4 regions of the Lysinibacillus telephonicus genome follow, and region 1 is predicted to be linked to each of the others. Evidence: predicted binding sites of a transcription regulator. Region 1 holds the regulator's gene; each other region holds the start of a gene.
The links. Region 1 encodes Rex, which represses fermentation and respiration genes when NADH is low (regulators of the CRP and FNR family bind a similar motif). Its sites were predicted from a motif close to TTGTGAAATATTTCACAA; they were not measured.
Positions count from the first base shown of each region.

Region 2: the regulator Rex is predicted to act here: its motif matches at 2,479-2,496, upstream of nirB (nitrite reductase large subunit NirB).
Region 3: the regulator Rex is predicted to act here: its motif matches at 1,124-1,141, upstream of MKY04_RS20275 (DUF1641 domain-containing protein).
Region 4: the regulator Rex is predicted to act here: its motif matches at 1,516-1,533, upstream of yeiL (transcriptional regulator YeiL).

Region 1 covers NZ_CP155468.1:4,098,892-4,102,739, forward strand. Annotated here, with positions in the region: gene groES (co-chaperone GroES) at 1-205, opposite strand, end outside; gene MKY04_RS19725 (type II CAAX endopeptidase family protein) at 455-1,192, shown strand; gene tatC (twin-arginine translocase subunit TatC) at 1,347-2,177, opposite strand; gene MKY04_RS19735 (twin-arginine translocase TatA/TatE family subunit) at 2,198-2,419, opposite strand; gene MKY04_RS19740 (redox-sensing transcriptional repressor Rex) at 2,501-3,133, opposite strand; gene MKY04_RS19745 (ABC-F family ATP-binding cassette domain-containing protein) at 3,261-3,848, shown strand, end outside.
Region 2 covers NZ_CP155468.1:2,713,129-2,716,976, forward strand. Annotated here, with positions in the region: gene nirB (nitrite reductase large subunit NirB) at 1-2,350, opposite strand, end outside; gene MKY04_RS13105 (uroporphyrinogen-III synthase) at 2,593-3,414, shown strand; gene MKY04_RS13110 (superoxide dismutase) at 3,552-3,848, opposite strand, start outside.
Region 3 covers NZ_CP155468.1:4,206,713-4,210,560, reverse strand. Annotated here, with positions in the region: gene MKY04_RS20280 (NAD(P)/FAD-dependent oxidoreductase) at 1-617, opposite strand, end outside; gene MKY04_RS20275 (DUF1641 domain-containing protein) at 660-1,076, opposite strand; gene MKY04_RS20270 (isoprenylcysteine carboxyl methyltransferase family protein) at 1,582-2,145, opposite strand; gene MKY04_RS20265 (type III polyketide synthase) at 2,147-3,229, opposite strand.
Region 4 covers NZ_CP155468.1:2,856,981-2,860,828, reverse strand. Annotated here, with positions in the region: gene MKY04_RS13840 (sporulation protein) at 1-685, shown strand, start outside; gene yeiL (transcriptional regulator YeiL) at 751-1,416, opposite strand; gene MKY04_RS13830 (MFS transporter) at 1,589-2,743, shown strand; gene MKY04_RS13825 (TerC family protein) at 2,753-3,436, opposite strand; gene MKY04_RS13820 (GNAT family N-acetyltransferase) at 3,607-3,848, shown strand, end outside.

The sequences.
Region 1 (3,848 bases):
ATTTAGAGAAGATAATAAGATCGCCTTCTTTTACTTCAGGCTCGACACGTGTGCCGTTATCTAGTACACGACCTGTTCCCACAGCAACAACTTTACCCTCTTGTGGTTTTTCTTTTGCTGAATCTGGAAGTACAATTCCGAATTGTGATTTTTCTTCCACCTCAACTAGTTCGATAATGATACGATCACCTAATGGTCTTAACAAGTGAAACAACCTCCTACAAATTTTAGTTTAAATATCATTATTAGCACTCTCTTCATATGAGTGCTAACACAATTATTATAATAAAGAATTCAATTTATTTTTGCAAGTACGAAGCGTAAAAAATTTTGTTTTCTTTCCATATTCATCTACAATAGAATTTAGTTGGATAATCTTATTCAGACGCCTCTGATAGTTTATCTACTTATACTATGTTTTAAACTCTATTTTTAGAAAGAGGGATTTTCTCTATTGAGTACTACTACTAATATTCAAACACAAAAAACTGCATTTTACGTATTGCTTACTTACATTGGATTTCAATTATCCGGCTTTATAGTACTTATTCCACCTGTGAGGAAGGTTTTCCTTCATTTTATAAATAAAGACGGGGCAGAGGCAGGTATTGCGATAGCAGGCTGGTGGTCCGCTATATCGGCAATTATTGCTTTCATCGTTTGTATTATTTTAATTAATAAAAATAAAAATTTTTGGAACATATTTAAAGGGGAAAAAGCATCTATACCCGTTTCAATCGGCTGGGGAATTATCGGTTTTTTCCTAGTATATCTAGGTCAATCGATTGGAGCAATGATTGAGTTAGCCCTTGGGATTGACTTCGGTTCGGAAAATACGGAAACCATATTGCTTGTAACGGAAATTGCCCCTATCATGATATTAGCCTCTGTATTTTTTGGTCCGATTTTAGAGGAGTTAGTTTTTCGACGGGTTGTTTTTGGCTCGTTAATACAAACTCAAAGCTTTTGGGTGGCCGGTATCGTTAGTTCCATTGTTTTCGCTGTAATTCATTTAGATTTTACCCATATCATTCTTTATACAATTAGCGGTTTTATTTTTGCATTTCTCTATTATAAAACGAAGCGATTACTTACATCTATTATTGCCCATATGATGTTAAATGGTTTTGTTACATTAGTTCAAATGAATGCTGATAAGCTTCAACAAATTATGGATCAAGTGCCTAAATAAATATCATCAACCACTTCTAGCGTATTTCACTTGAAGTATTGCGCTTTGGGAACAGCTTTCCGTTGTTTTCTAATGTGAAAGACTTTTAAAAGTTTAATAATTAAAAATGAAAAAGCCTATTTTCGAACTTCTTGTCCGAAAATAGGCTTAATTTTTATTGTTGCTTTGTCATCTCTTCAATTTGGCGCCGCTGTTCTGCCAGCAATGCTTCTACTTGCTGGTTTTGAGCTTCTTCTTTCTCTTCCTGCTGACGTATTGCTTCCGCGATTTTATATTTTTTATAACCAATTCGTGCGATTACAATACTAATTTCATATAAAATAAATAGCGGAATTGCTATCAGTAAATTTGATATAAGATCTGGTGGTGCAAGTAGTACCGCTAAAACAAATAATACAAAATATGAGTACTTACGGAACTTCACCATCAGCTTTGGATTTAAAATGCCGAGCCGCGCTAAGAACAGCGTCACTACCGGTAATTGAAATATTAAACCAAAAGGAACGACAAGTTTAAATAAAAAGGAGAAATATTCATTTATACCAATTGTTTGTTGAATTTCAAGCTCATTTGATAAATTCATCATGAAATTCATAATATTTGGAAATAGAATGAAATAGCCGAATGCAAGGCCACCAATAAACAATAAAAAGGCATATGGAATATATTTTAAAGTGGCTTTACGTTCTGTTTCATGTAAACCAGGCGTAATAAAAGCCCATAGCTGATACAGGATAATTGGCGATGTGACAATTAATGCTACAATAAAGGTTACCTCTAAATAAACTGTAAGTGGATCGCCTACATTGAATGCGTTTAATGTTAAATGCTGCTCTTTTTCTCCCGTATGTTGAATAAATTTTATTATCGGTTCTGCTACGTAAAAGCTTCCCACTAATGCAAGAACAAAGAAAATCGCACAAATAAATAAACGTTTTCTTAACTCTTCTATATGTTCAATAACAGTGAGTTCTTTTGGATTCATAATAAGTTGACATCCTTAACTTACTTGTTTTCTTTATCTTTATCTATATCTTTATGCTCAATGACTGTTTTTTTAGTGTCCTCATCATCGATTAATCCGCTTGTACCTTTTTTAAATTCGCGAAGTGTTGAACCTAAAGCCTTTCCAAGCTCTGGAAGTTTTTTCGGCCCGAAAATTAATAAAGCTACAACACCAATAATAACTAGGCTTACTGGTCCAATTGCATTTAAATGCACAACCATGATAGCCACCTCCTCTAATATTATGTACATTTTATCGTATATTGTCGCAATTTGCTAATTATATATTGTGAATACTTTTCGTCATTCACTATTGCGAATTAAATAGATTAATGCCTCTAATTCGACCGATAAATCGATATTCATAATCTTCATCGAATCTGGTACATTAAGTCGAACCGGTGTAAAGTTTAAAATTCCCTTTGCATCGATTGCAGCTAGACGATCGGCCATTACTTGAGCTGAGCGAGACGAAACTGTTAATATTGCGAGTTCCGCATGATATTCATGATACATTTCTTCTAATCGATCCGGATGGTAAACAGGAATACCATTTACTACTTCCCCGTCATGAGGCGCTTTCGAATCGAAAGCTACAACAATTCTTGTATTATGGTTCTTTTGGAAATTATATTTTAAAAATGCATTCCCCAAATTCCCTACACCTATTAACGCAACATTTGCTCCTTCATCTTGATCCAGCGTTTGTCTGAAAAACTCAAGCAAATAAAGAACATCGTATCCATATCCTTTTTTACCAAGCGCTCCGAAATAGGAGAAATCTCTTCGAATCGTTGCAGAATCTATTTTCATTGCTTCACTTAGTTCTTGTGAAGATACTCTTCTTTTTCCTTCATTTGCAAAGTTTTGCAAAAAACGATAATAAAGAGGAAGTCTTTTTGTCGTTGCTTGTGGAATTTTTATTTCTTGTTTCACACAATCCCTCCCTATATGCAATTGGAAATCGTTTTCATCTTACTAAACATGTACAAATAAGTAAAGCATCCGATTGCGTACATTTTCCCCTTCCAGTACACTAATGATAGTGAACTGAGGTGTAAAAATGATTGTATTACAAGTAAATCAATTATATAAATCGTTTGTGACAAATGAAATATTAAGTGGGGTAAAGTTAGAAGTTCAACATCGAGACCGTGTTGCGTTAGTTGGGCGCAACGGAGCAGGAAAATCAACATTGCTGAAAATTATTGCTGGTCAGATGTCATATGATTCTGGTGATATTATTATCCCAAAAGATGTGAAGATTGGATATTTGGAACAACATTCTGGTTTAGAATCGACTTTATCTATTTGGGATGAAATGATGACCATTTTCAAACCGCTGCGCGATAAAGAAAAGAGCTTACGTGCACTAGAACTTCAAATGTCGGATCCAGCAGTCTATGGAAATCAGGATTTATACAGCAGGGTAATGGCGGAATATGACCAATTACAGCACGATTTTAAGGATGCTGGTGGCTATCAATATGAAGCTGATACTCGTTCCGTTCTCCATGGAATGCAGTTTTTTCAAGAAGACTATGATAAACTAATTGCTTCCTTATCAGGAGGTCAACGTACTCGTTTAGCTCTTGCAAAACTTTTATTAAGTAAGCCTGACCTGCTTATTTTAGATGAACCAACCAACCAT
Region 2 (3,848 bases), 1.4 Mb from region 1:
ATGGATCTTCCTGAACTGATAAAGCCAGATCCAAACGCTCATTTAATTCTTTTCGTTGTTTTTGGTCCTCAATAATTGCTTTAATATTTTCTAAGCCCATGCGCTCTAACCATTTTGAAGTTCGTTCTAAATAAATGCCTGTTTCACGATAATATTGGAAGTATGCTGATGCATATTCAATGACTTCTTCAGCTGATTTTACTTTGCCAAGTAAGTCCGCAGCACGAAGATGTGTACCACCATTTCCGCCAACATACATTTCAAAGCCACCTTCAACACCAACAACACCAAAGTCTTTAATCCCAGATTCAGCACAATTACGCGGACAGGCTGAAACTGCCATTTTGAATTTGTGAGGAGAACCAACACGTTCTAAACGCTTCTCCAAAGCAATTCCTAAACTCATAGAATCTTGTGTACCAAAGCGGCAGAACGTTTCACCAACACATGTTTTTACAGTACGAAGTGTTTTTCCATAAGCGTACCCAGAAGGCATATCAAGTTCTTCCCAAACTTTTGGTAAATCGTCTTTTTCTATTCCGAAAATATCAATCCGTTGACCTCCTGTAATTTTAAGTAGTTTCGCATTATACTTATCAGCAACGTCTGCAATTTTTCGTAATTGATCTGAACTTGTAACACCGCCATACATACGTGGTACTACTCCGAACGATCCGTCTTTTTGTATATTTGCATGCAAACGCTCATTTACATATCGCGACTCATTTTCATCTTCATATTCCAACGGATGAATCATTCCTAAATAATAATTCAGTGCGGGACGGCATTTTGAGCAGCCATCACTCGTTTTCCATCCTAATACGTTCATTACTTCTCGAGTGTGCATTAACTTTTTCTCTCGAATCTCTTCAACTACTTCGTCACGAGATAAAGTCGTACAGCCGCATAACGTCTCTTTATGTGCGCTAGCATCAAAGTTGTCGCCGAGTGTTATTTCAAGTAGTTCTGAAATCATTGATTTACAACCGCCACATGATCTACAAGCACTTGTGCATGCTTTAATGCTTTCTACCGATGTACAACCTTGTTCGTGGATTGCTTGAACGATTTTACCTTTGGATACTCCATTACAACCACAAATGATTTCATCTGAAGCCATTGAAGAAACAATACTTTCACCCGTTTCTCCACTAACTGGCTGAAGCAAGCTCACCTTTACTGTATCCGAAATATCTGCTCGTTTTTTAATCATTGAAAACAGACGATTTCCTTCTCTACTATCACCAAACAACACAGCCCCAACCAATTTCTTTTCGTAGAATACCATTTTCTTATAAATACCATCTTGTTCATCAAATACACGTAGAGCTTTTTTGTTCCCATCTTCTATAAATTCACCTGCAGAGAAAACTTCAACACCCGACACTTTTAATTGAGTAGATACTATAGACCCTTTATACGGTTCGGTTTCGAGTCCACAAATATCTTTAGCAAGCACTTTTGCTTGTTCAAAAAGGGGAGCAACTAAACCATAAGCAATTCCTTGATGTTCCGCACACTCGCCAACTGCATAAATATTAGGTTCGCTCGTTTGTAAAAAATCATTTACAATAATTCCTCGATTTGCAGCTAGACCGGTATTTTTTGCTAGCTCGATATTAGGTAATATACCGACCGACATAACGACTAAATCACAATCCAACTCATCGCCATCTGAGAATTTTAACCGTTTAACTCGTTCATCACCAAGTATTTCAGTTGTATTTTTTTGAAGTAAAAATTTCATCCCTTGATTTTCTAATTCTGCTTTTAATAAAGCTGCTGCCGTTTCATCTAGCTGTCGATCCATTAAACTGCTCCCTAAATGCACAACCGTAACATCCATTCCTAAATTCAATAACCCTCTTGCAGCTTCCAATCCTAACAAACCACCACCAATTACCGCTGCTTTATGATAAAGTTTGGAAGCTGCAAGCATTTCATCTGTATCCTTTATGTCGCGAAATGTTGTAACGCCTTCTTTGTCAGTCCCTGGGATTGGCAAAATGAAAGGCCTTGATCCTGTTGCTAAAATTAGTTTGTCGTATGAGATCAATGTCCCAGTATTTGTAACTACTACTCGCTTCTCTATATCAATTTGAACCGCTTTTTCATTTGTATATAATTGAATATTATTGTCTTTGTACCAAGACCAGTCGTTTAACGTTATATCTTCTACCGTAGTATCACCCTGTAGTACTTTTGATAATAAAATTCGATTGTAATTTGGATATGGCTCTTCTCCAATAATCGTAATATCAAACAAATCTTTTGAGATTTCTAGCACTTCTTCTATCGTTTTTACTCCTGCCATTCCATTGCCTACAAGAACTAATCGCTTTTTACTCATCGTAATCCCCCTCTAATTTAAATTGACTGAAAATTCAAAACTCCATATGTCAGATAATATCACATAAGATGTATTTGTAAAGCATCTTTTTTCGTCTTTTTAAAGTAAACGGTTTCACTTTAGTCGTTTTTTCAAACTTTTCGCAATTTTTAATGTTATTTATGTTATTTTTTCTAACATAAAACATCTTTTATCTTCATTTCTGTTAAAATAGAGGTAACAATTATTAAGGAGGAGCTCAAATGGGTGGATTAGATAATAAATGCATTGCATTATTAGGAACAAGAAAAATCGAGGAACAAGTAAATATCATCCGACAGCTTGGGGGAACTGCCGTACATCGTCCTGCCCAAGGTACAGTTTTCTTCGATTCTAGCTTTATCGGAACTGAAATTAAGGAGATGATTAACGGGAGTTTTCAATGGATAATTTTTACAACTGGTATTGGAATAGAAAAATTATTTGAGATTGCAAACGAAATGGACTATGAACAGGATCTGCAATTAGCACTTTCTAATATGAACATAGCAGTACGAGGCTATAAAGCGATGAATTCCTTGAAAAGTAGAGGATTAACACCTATAGTACGGGATGATGATGGGAGTATTGCTGGACTAATTCGAGCATTTGCCGGGCATAATTTGAAAAATCAATCCGTTGCGGTCCAATTATATGGAGCTCCTTCAGTTGAATTAATCAATTGGCTCAAGGTGCAAGAAGCAAATTACCAAGAAATTATTCCATATCAACATATCTCACCCGACAAAGATGTTTTAGAACAACTATTGAATGAAGTGATTAACAAAAAACTAGATGCAGTAAGTTTTACAAGTATTCAACAAGTTCAGTTTTTATTCAAATATGCAAAACAACGCAATTTAAAATATGAACTACTAAGCGCATTTGAAAATAATGTAATTGCACTCCCAATAGGGAAAGTAACAGGTAATGCATTGAAAGAGCAAGGAGTCAATAGAATGCTAGTTCCCCAGGATGAAAGAATTGGCAGTGCGCTGATGACTTTAAACAAATATTATAAGGAATCAAATGTAAGAGTAAATTGATTACCACCTCTTTTATATAAAGTTTGAAAGATAACAAAAAGGCAAAATCCAAAATTGGATTTTGCCTTTTTTAACTAATTTTACGACTGCTGTTTCGCTTTTGTCGTAGAAATAATTCATTTGTTTACTCAGCTGAATTATTTAGCAGCTTGATATTTAGATTCTACAACGTCCCAATTCACTACATTCCAGAATGCAGCGATGTAGTCAGGGCGACGGTTTTGATAGTTTAAGTAGTATGCGTGTTCCCAAACGTCTAAGCCTAGGATTGGTGTTTTACCTTCCATTACAGGAGAATCTTGGTTTGGAGTTGAAGTGATAGCAAGTTCTCCACCATCTACTACTAACCAAGCCCAACCAGAACCGAAACGTCCAGCTGCAGCTTTTGCAAATTCATCTTTGAAAGCATCGAAGCTACCGAATTTAGCATCAAT
Region 3 (3,848 bases), 110 kb from region 1:
AGTACTGGTAAAATTTTTGGACCAGCTTCTACTAATTTAATGTTTAAATCGCGGAAGTCAACTCCATATTTTTTTGCAACTTTAGGGAAGTTGTCAACTATTTCACCAACGAGTTCAACACCAGTTAAACCGCCACCGCCGATAACGATTGTTCCATCAGCAGGGTTTTTTGATTTTGCAAATTCAGCAATTTTCTTTTCAATATGTGCATTGATGCGATTTGCATCATCTACAGATTTTAACACCATACTATTTTCTTCTAGACCAGGGATACCGAAGAAACCAGTTTGGCTTCCTAGGGCAACTACAAGGTAGTCATATTGTAATACCGATCCATCAGCAAGAAATACTTCTTTATTATTTACTGAGAAAGATTTAACTTCATTTACTACAACATTTACATCTTTCCCTTTAAATAACTTTGTTAAAGGGAATGAAATTGCAGGTTCTGAAATTGTTCCACCCGCAAGACGGTGTAATTCTGTAATAAGTTGATGGGTAGGGTATTTATTCACCACTGTAACATTAGCTTCTTCTCTACCTAAATATTCACGAAATTTTAGAGCAGTTAATAAACCGCCGTAACCTCCACCTAAGATGACGATTTCTTTTGCCATGATAATCCTCCGTCCTAACTAAGTTCTTTGAATGAATCTATACTAAGCTTTTCGTTCAGCTTGAATTTGTAAAAATGCGTTTGCGAAACGCAAAACTTTTTGAACTTCTGGGTCTTTTAATAATTTTAATACACCAAATAAACCAACAGCTTCTGTTGTCTCATCTGCACGCTCTTTTGCTTCAATTGCAGCTGAAGCAAGATTTTTTACTGAGCCAATAACAGGTTCTGCTACTTCTTTAACAGCGTTTACTGTATCGCTTTTTAATACTTCATCAGTAGCTACTAATTGTGCCAAGTCGTAAGCCTTTGTTAAAAGAGTTACAGCCTCAGTCAATTTTGGCAATTGCTCTACCAAAGTACTTAATGATTCTTGAACTTCAGGTTTTAATAATTGATCAAGTAGATCTTGTTTTTGTTGGCTTCCAGTTGACTGTGCTTGAATCAATTCTTCTGACATATCCAATTCTCCTTTACATTGCATTTCTGCTTATTATTTAGATAAGTTTGATAATTATTTCACATATAGCCACTCAATCCAATTAAATCCAATTAATCTTTTTGCTAGATGTGAATTATCTATACAAAAAATTGGTACGTAATTCATGATAATATAAATAATCTCTAAAACAAATAGACTTTTTATAAAAAGATTAGTTGGAAATGCAACAAAAATAAATTAGCAAAATTCAGAAATGGTGGTTTTGTATAAAAATGTTGCAAATTATTGAACATTATGTGCTGTATAGTTTGAATTATACGACTTATCTTTTGAAATTTCTAATAAATATTATTTTTTATTTTTAACTTAATAATAAAGTACGAACATTTAAAAATAACTTTCGTTTACTGCAGCATTAAATCCGAGGAGTTGGTGTTCAAAAGTAATTGTCGAGTAGACACGCAATGTGTCGCCCTTGCTGATGAAGGATATACCTTAGTGCTTATATCAAATTAAATCAAGTTTATTGATTATGATTATTATGAAGTGGCGTCGACAATTTCTTTTTAAACTCCTTTGTATAATTTGTTGCTTCCATCAGTGCTTTTTCTTCGAGTGGAATCCTAACAGACAGCATAAGTATATTGAGTATAGTAAAGCAAAAAGCAGTTATATAAGCTTGAAACATTAATGGAATTAGTAAAATTTCAATACTCACAATTGTATAATTAGGATGTCTTATAAAAAGATACGGCCCCTTTTTAACAACATGGCTTCCTGGAAGAATGATAATTTTCGTATTCCAAAAAGAGCCTAAAGAAACTAAACACCATATTCGCAATGCTTGAACAATTAAAAATAGTATAAAGAGCCATAAAAAAAGAGGGGAGATTCCTCGATTAAATAAAACTACCTCAGCAATTAAACAAAGGAAAAAACTTATATGCATCGCAATCATATATGGATAGTGAGATGCTCCAACTTCATATGCTCCTTTTAACAGCATTTTCTTTTCATTACGTTTCGCAATAATTACTTCTATAATTCTTTGCAATATCACAAGTATAACAAATATAAAAAAGTACATTTTAATCCCTCCATTGAAGTAATACAGCTTCTCCACTGAATCCAGGCCCAAGTGCGACCAATAATCCATATGCATCTAGTGGATTTTCTTTCAACATAAATTGTTCAAGTACATAAAGCACAGTAGGTGAAGACATATTGCCATGCTGTTTCAAAACTTTACGAGATAGGGCTGTATGTTGTTCCGTCAGGTTTAATGTATCTTCATACGCTTTCAGGACTTTCTTGCCACCAGGGTGAGCGATTAAATTATGGAGTTGTTCTTTTGAAATGTGTTGTTCGTTTAGAAAATCGTCGATGAACGGACCTAACCACTTAGAAATAATGGAGGGAATGTCTCTTGAAAAAATAACATGAAAACCATCGTCTTTTATATCCCAACCCATTACATCTTCAGAGTTTGGCAACCATTTTGAAGCGGTGCTTATTATACGTGGGACAAGCCTTTTATTATCCAGATGAACATTATCTCCACATATTAAAATACATGCTACACCGTCAGAAAAAAGAGAGGCTCCAACAAGATTGCTTTTTGAATAGTCATTTTGTTGAAAAGTCAGGCTGCAAAGTTCAATACAAACAACAAGTACTTTTTCATTCGGATGAGCTAAGCAATAATCGAAAGCTCTGCTAACACCTGAAGCTCCGCCTGCACATCCGAGACCCCATAGAGGTATTCGTTTAATGCGATCCGAAAAGGTCAGTTTATTCATAACTCTTGCATCAATACTAGGAGTTGAAATGCCTGTACTCGAAACAAAAATAATTGCGTCAATTTCCTCAGTGGATAAGGGATGTAATAAAAAATTTGTATTTTGGAGACAAGATTTAATGACCTTAACGCTATAGCTTACTGCCAGTTCAATATATAAATTATTCCGTTCCTCAAAGGTATGGTTGACCTTATGCCAGTCAAGGGGAACGCAAAACTGGCGCTGCTCAATTTCACCATTTTCAAATACTTTTAACAACCTTTCTAACTGAGGGATTTTGTTTGTAAAAAGTTCTTTTGTCAATTGTTCTATATTGGATTGTTTTAATACGTGAGGAGGATTATATGTACTAACTGAAGCGATTTTAGGCATGTAAAATCTCCTTTTTTAAAGTTAGTTTTTCCAAGTAGTTTCTAAATATGCAAAGTGAGCTAGCTAAACTAAAAGATCACAAAATTTAGATAGAGAAAATTAAAAGGAGCGGTGATAGTTGAATATCAATGCTCCTTTTTAATCCTATCTAATAATTTTTTGTCATCATTTAGTGTAATTGTTTTTAGCATTAACTCTAAGTATAGTAAAAAATAATCGATACAATCTTTTATTAATTCCGTATATACATAAAAATCAGGGGATTTCTGGTAGTGTAAATAGTCGCTTTTTAGGACTTCCAATAATTTTTTAGAGAATAGATGGATGTTTGTTGCATGAAATTGCTCTAAACATGAAGTTAGGCTACAAAAAAGAATTTCATCCTCCGATTCGGGATGCTCTAAAATGGCGATATCTTTCAGTAAGATTTCAAGCGACTTTATTAAACCGAAAAATGCAATATCGTGATATCCTAGTATTTCCGAATTAATTGATTGTGCATAAAGTTTTTGGAACGTATTCGATGCATTTTTTATTAAGGAATTTTCGTTAAAACCATACTTCGGAATGGATATAAGGTATTTATCATTTGAAATTACTGCATCACCAAAGTCATTAA
Region 4 (3,848 bases), 1.2 Mb from region 1:
TGGTGAAACAATTCGTGGAGAGGTTGAAATTTACGGAGGGAACATAGAACAACAAATTGATGCCATTTACCTAACGTTATATACAACATATATAAAAGAAGTAGATGACAATAAATATACTGCAAAGGCGCCTGTTCAACAATTTAGAGTAAGTGATCCTTTCGTAATTCAGGCGAATGAAACAAAAATTGTACCTTTTACGTTTAATTTACCATTTGATGTTCCAATTACTGTAGGGAAAACGGAAGTATGGGTTGCAACAGAGCTGGACATTCGAAGTGGGGTAGACGCTCAGGATCGTGACTATATTGAAATCCGCCCATCACAGCTTGCTTCTCGAATCCTTGAAGAGGTTCAACAAATTGGATTTAGACTACGTAAAGCAGAGTGCGAGCAAGCGTCATATAAATATAGAAGCCGTTACCCATTCCTTCAAGAATTTGAATTTGTTCCTGTAGGTGGAATGTTTAGAGGGAAACTAGATGAATTAGAAATTGTATTTCTTTCACAAACGGAAAGTTCTGCAGAAATTTTAATGCAAGTAGACCGTAAAGCTAGAGGATTTGGGGGCTTTTTAGCTGAAGCATTGGATGCAGACGAAACACATGTGAGAATGACGATTACACAACAGGATCTACATAATTTAGGTGATATATTAAAACAAACAATAGCAAAGTATGCTTAACAATAGAGATAACTAAAAAAGGTAATCCAGAATCCCAAACTTCTGGATTACCCTTTTTTATAGTATTAATAGACTTCTCGAGCAAGTTCCTGAAGCTTTTTTTTATTAATAATTTCGTAGCCTTTGCCACTCTTTTTTATTATTTTTGACTGGCAAAATTGGGAAAAGGTATAGAGTAAATGACGATAGGAAACCCCTAAATATTCGCTTATTTCAGTATGTTTTTCCTTATAAAAGTTTTCATCGGAGGACATTAAAATAAACGCCGCTAATCGGTTTTCAAGTGGGTATGCTTGAGTTTGACTAAATCTAGTTGTTGTTCTTGCCATTTTATTTCCTAAAAATAAACAAAGTTCACGCAAAAATACTGAATCGGCTAATAATTTTTGTTTACATTCATGATAAGGCAATGAAAAACAAATGGTTTTTGTCACCGTTTGAATGCCCCTTGTATATTTTTGAGCATTTAATAATTCAATTTCGCCCATGAAACTAGGTGAAGTTATGAAATTAATCAACGATATTTTTCCATTTTGATGAGATACATATAGCTTTGCTTTTCCTTCTACCATGTAATAAAGACATTCTGGTAGAGAACCCTCATGAAAAATAAATTCACCTTTTTCAAATTCATACACTTGGATGTATGGAGTTATATCAAAGGAGAAGAAATTTTGAAAGGAATATTTTTTAATATAATCTTCTTTTTTTTTACCCATTAATAACTGCAAAATAAGTCCTCCAATCAAAAGATTCAAATTTTTACATGGGTGAAGTTTCGCATGTTAATGTATCCATATTATAAAAAGATTTTAGTTTCCGAAAGAAAAATATGAGATATCTCACATTATTTTAAATGACTTGATGCTATCATTCAATATAGATTGGAGGTTTAAGTACACGATGAACAATCAACGATGGCTGTCTCAAAATTTCTTTATATTTTTCTTTACTTGGGGAGTATATCTTCAATATTGGTCAGGCTGGCTAACAGAAGCTAAAGGATTATCTGTACAGGAAGTTAGCTTTATTATGGGATTTGGGTTAGTATCGAGAGCATTATCTACAATGTTCATATTCCCATTTGCATCTAAATACTTAAGTAATAAAAAGTTATCCCAGTTTTTAGTGACTAGTTCGTTGCTTGCTGCTTTTTTTTACATCCCGTTTAATTCTTTTACAGCTTTATTTATTATCACTATGATTTTCAGTCTATTTTATCCTTCGCTTTTACCAGCGATTGAAAGCAGTGCTTCTACACTTGTACAACAAACACGCATTCATTACGGGAAAAGCCGATCTTACGGTTCTATTAGTTTTGTAATTTCTGTATTTATCCTTAGTATAATTATTGGATATGTTGGGGAAAAGGCGATTTTATGGTGCATGATTGTGTATTTAGCTATTATGTTAATTCTTCAATTTATGCCTGCACCTGATGTATTATCTGTAAAACCAACAGCAGTAGATCGCAGTCAATCCTTCTCAATGAGAAGTTTATGGAAAATAAAAGGATTCCCGGTTGTTATGGTTATTGTAATTTTATTACAAGGTGCTCATGCATCCTATTACAATTACAGCTACATATACTTACAGCAATATTTAGAAGTGAATACCTTTTATATTGGAATTATTTTGAACGTTGCAGTATTATTTGAAATTCTCTTCTTTTTAAAAGTCGATTATCTTTTTTCAAAGTGGAAGACTTCTACTTTGTTGCTCATAGCAGCAGTTGGTTCTACTTTAAGATGGATAATGATATTTGCAATTCCTAATGTTTGGGTATTTATTTTATCGCAAAGTTTGCATTCTCTAGGTTTTGCAATGGCTCATTATGCATTTGTCCAATACATTACAAATAATTTACCAAAGCAACAGCTTTCCAACGCACAAGGGTTATATTCTGCATTGGCTATGAGTTTAAGTGCTGCTTTATTAACATTGTTTGGAGGATATTTATATTATATAACTCCAGGCCTAGCGTTTTTAGGAATGACTGTTTTTACAATTCCGGCAATTATTATTACCCTTCTTTCAAGAAAAGTGTATCAATATTAAAAGCCGCTCCTATTTCGGAGCGACTTCTCGTTTTCTTATAAAATATTTAACCATTAATCCAATTGAAATTACTGTAATAACTACAATGGCTTCAAATTTATATATTGCATTTTGTGAATGGAAGAAAGGGGAAACATACGCATCATGAACAATCATTTTTGAAGATGTCCACGCTAAAACTGCTGCACCTAGGACAATTATAATTGGAAAATCCTCCATCAATTTTGTTACAAGTGTACTACCCCAAACAACAATAGGAATTGAAATCAGCAATCCAATTGCAACAAGTAGAAAATTTCCGTGCGCAGCACCAGCTACTGCAATAATGTTATCAATCCCCATTAATAAATCAGCTAATAAAATAGTACATATTGCTCCCCAAAAATTTTTCTTATTAGGTTTTACATTGATTTCTTCCTCTGTAAGTAGCAGCTTATAAGAAATATATAATAATAGCACACCGCCAATTAGAAGAAGACCATCAATTTCAAGTAATTTGACGGCAACTAAAGTTAGAGCAATTCGAATAAATATGGCGCTAAAAGTCCCCCAAAAAATTACCTTTTTTTGTTGTTTTTTCGGCAGGTTTTTTGCAACTAGTCCAATTAATAAAGCATTATCACCTGCTAGAACCAAGTCAATAAGAATAATAGAAAGCAATGCGGTGAAAAATTCCATTGAAAATATGTCCACTATGTACTCGCCCCAATCTTGTCCTCGTCCGATAAATTCCTCCATGCAGAACTAGTATATGTTCTGCAAAGGTTAGTTTAGAAGTTTGTAATTATACTAATGTTGAAACTCTTTAATAATTATGATAGTTTCTTAATAATTTAACTTAAAACGGTTGGGGAGGCGGATGGATGATAAGGAAGCTTTCAAAAGAGGATCATGAGTTATTAATGGAACTCGTTAACAAAAAAGCAGCAGAAAATTTGTTTATTATAGGGGATGTAGAAGCCTTTGGTTATGATGCTGAATTCCAGACATTATGGGGGCAATTTAATGATTTAGGTGAATTAATAGCAGTTCTTTTAAAATTTGAAAACAATTATATTCCTTATGCAAAAGGACAATTTGATGTTGAAGAGTTTGCAAATATTAT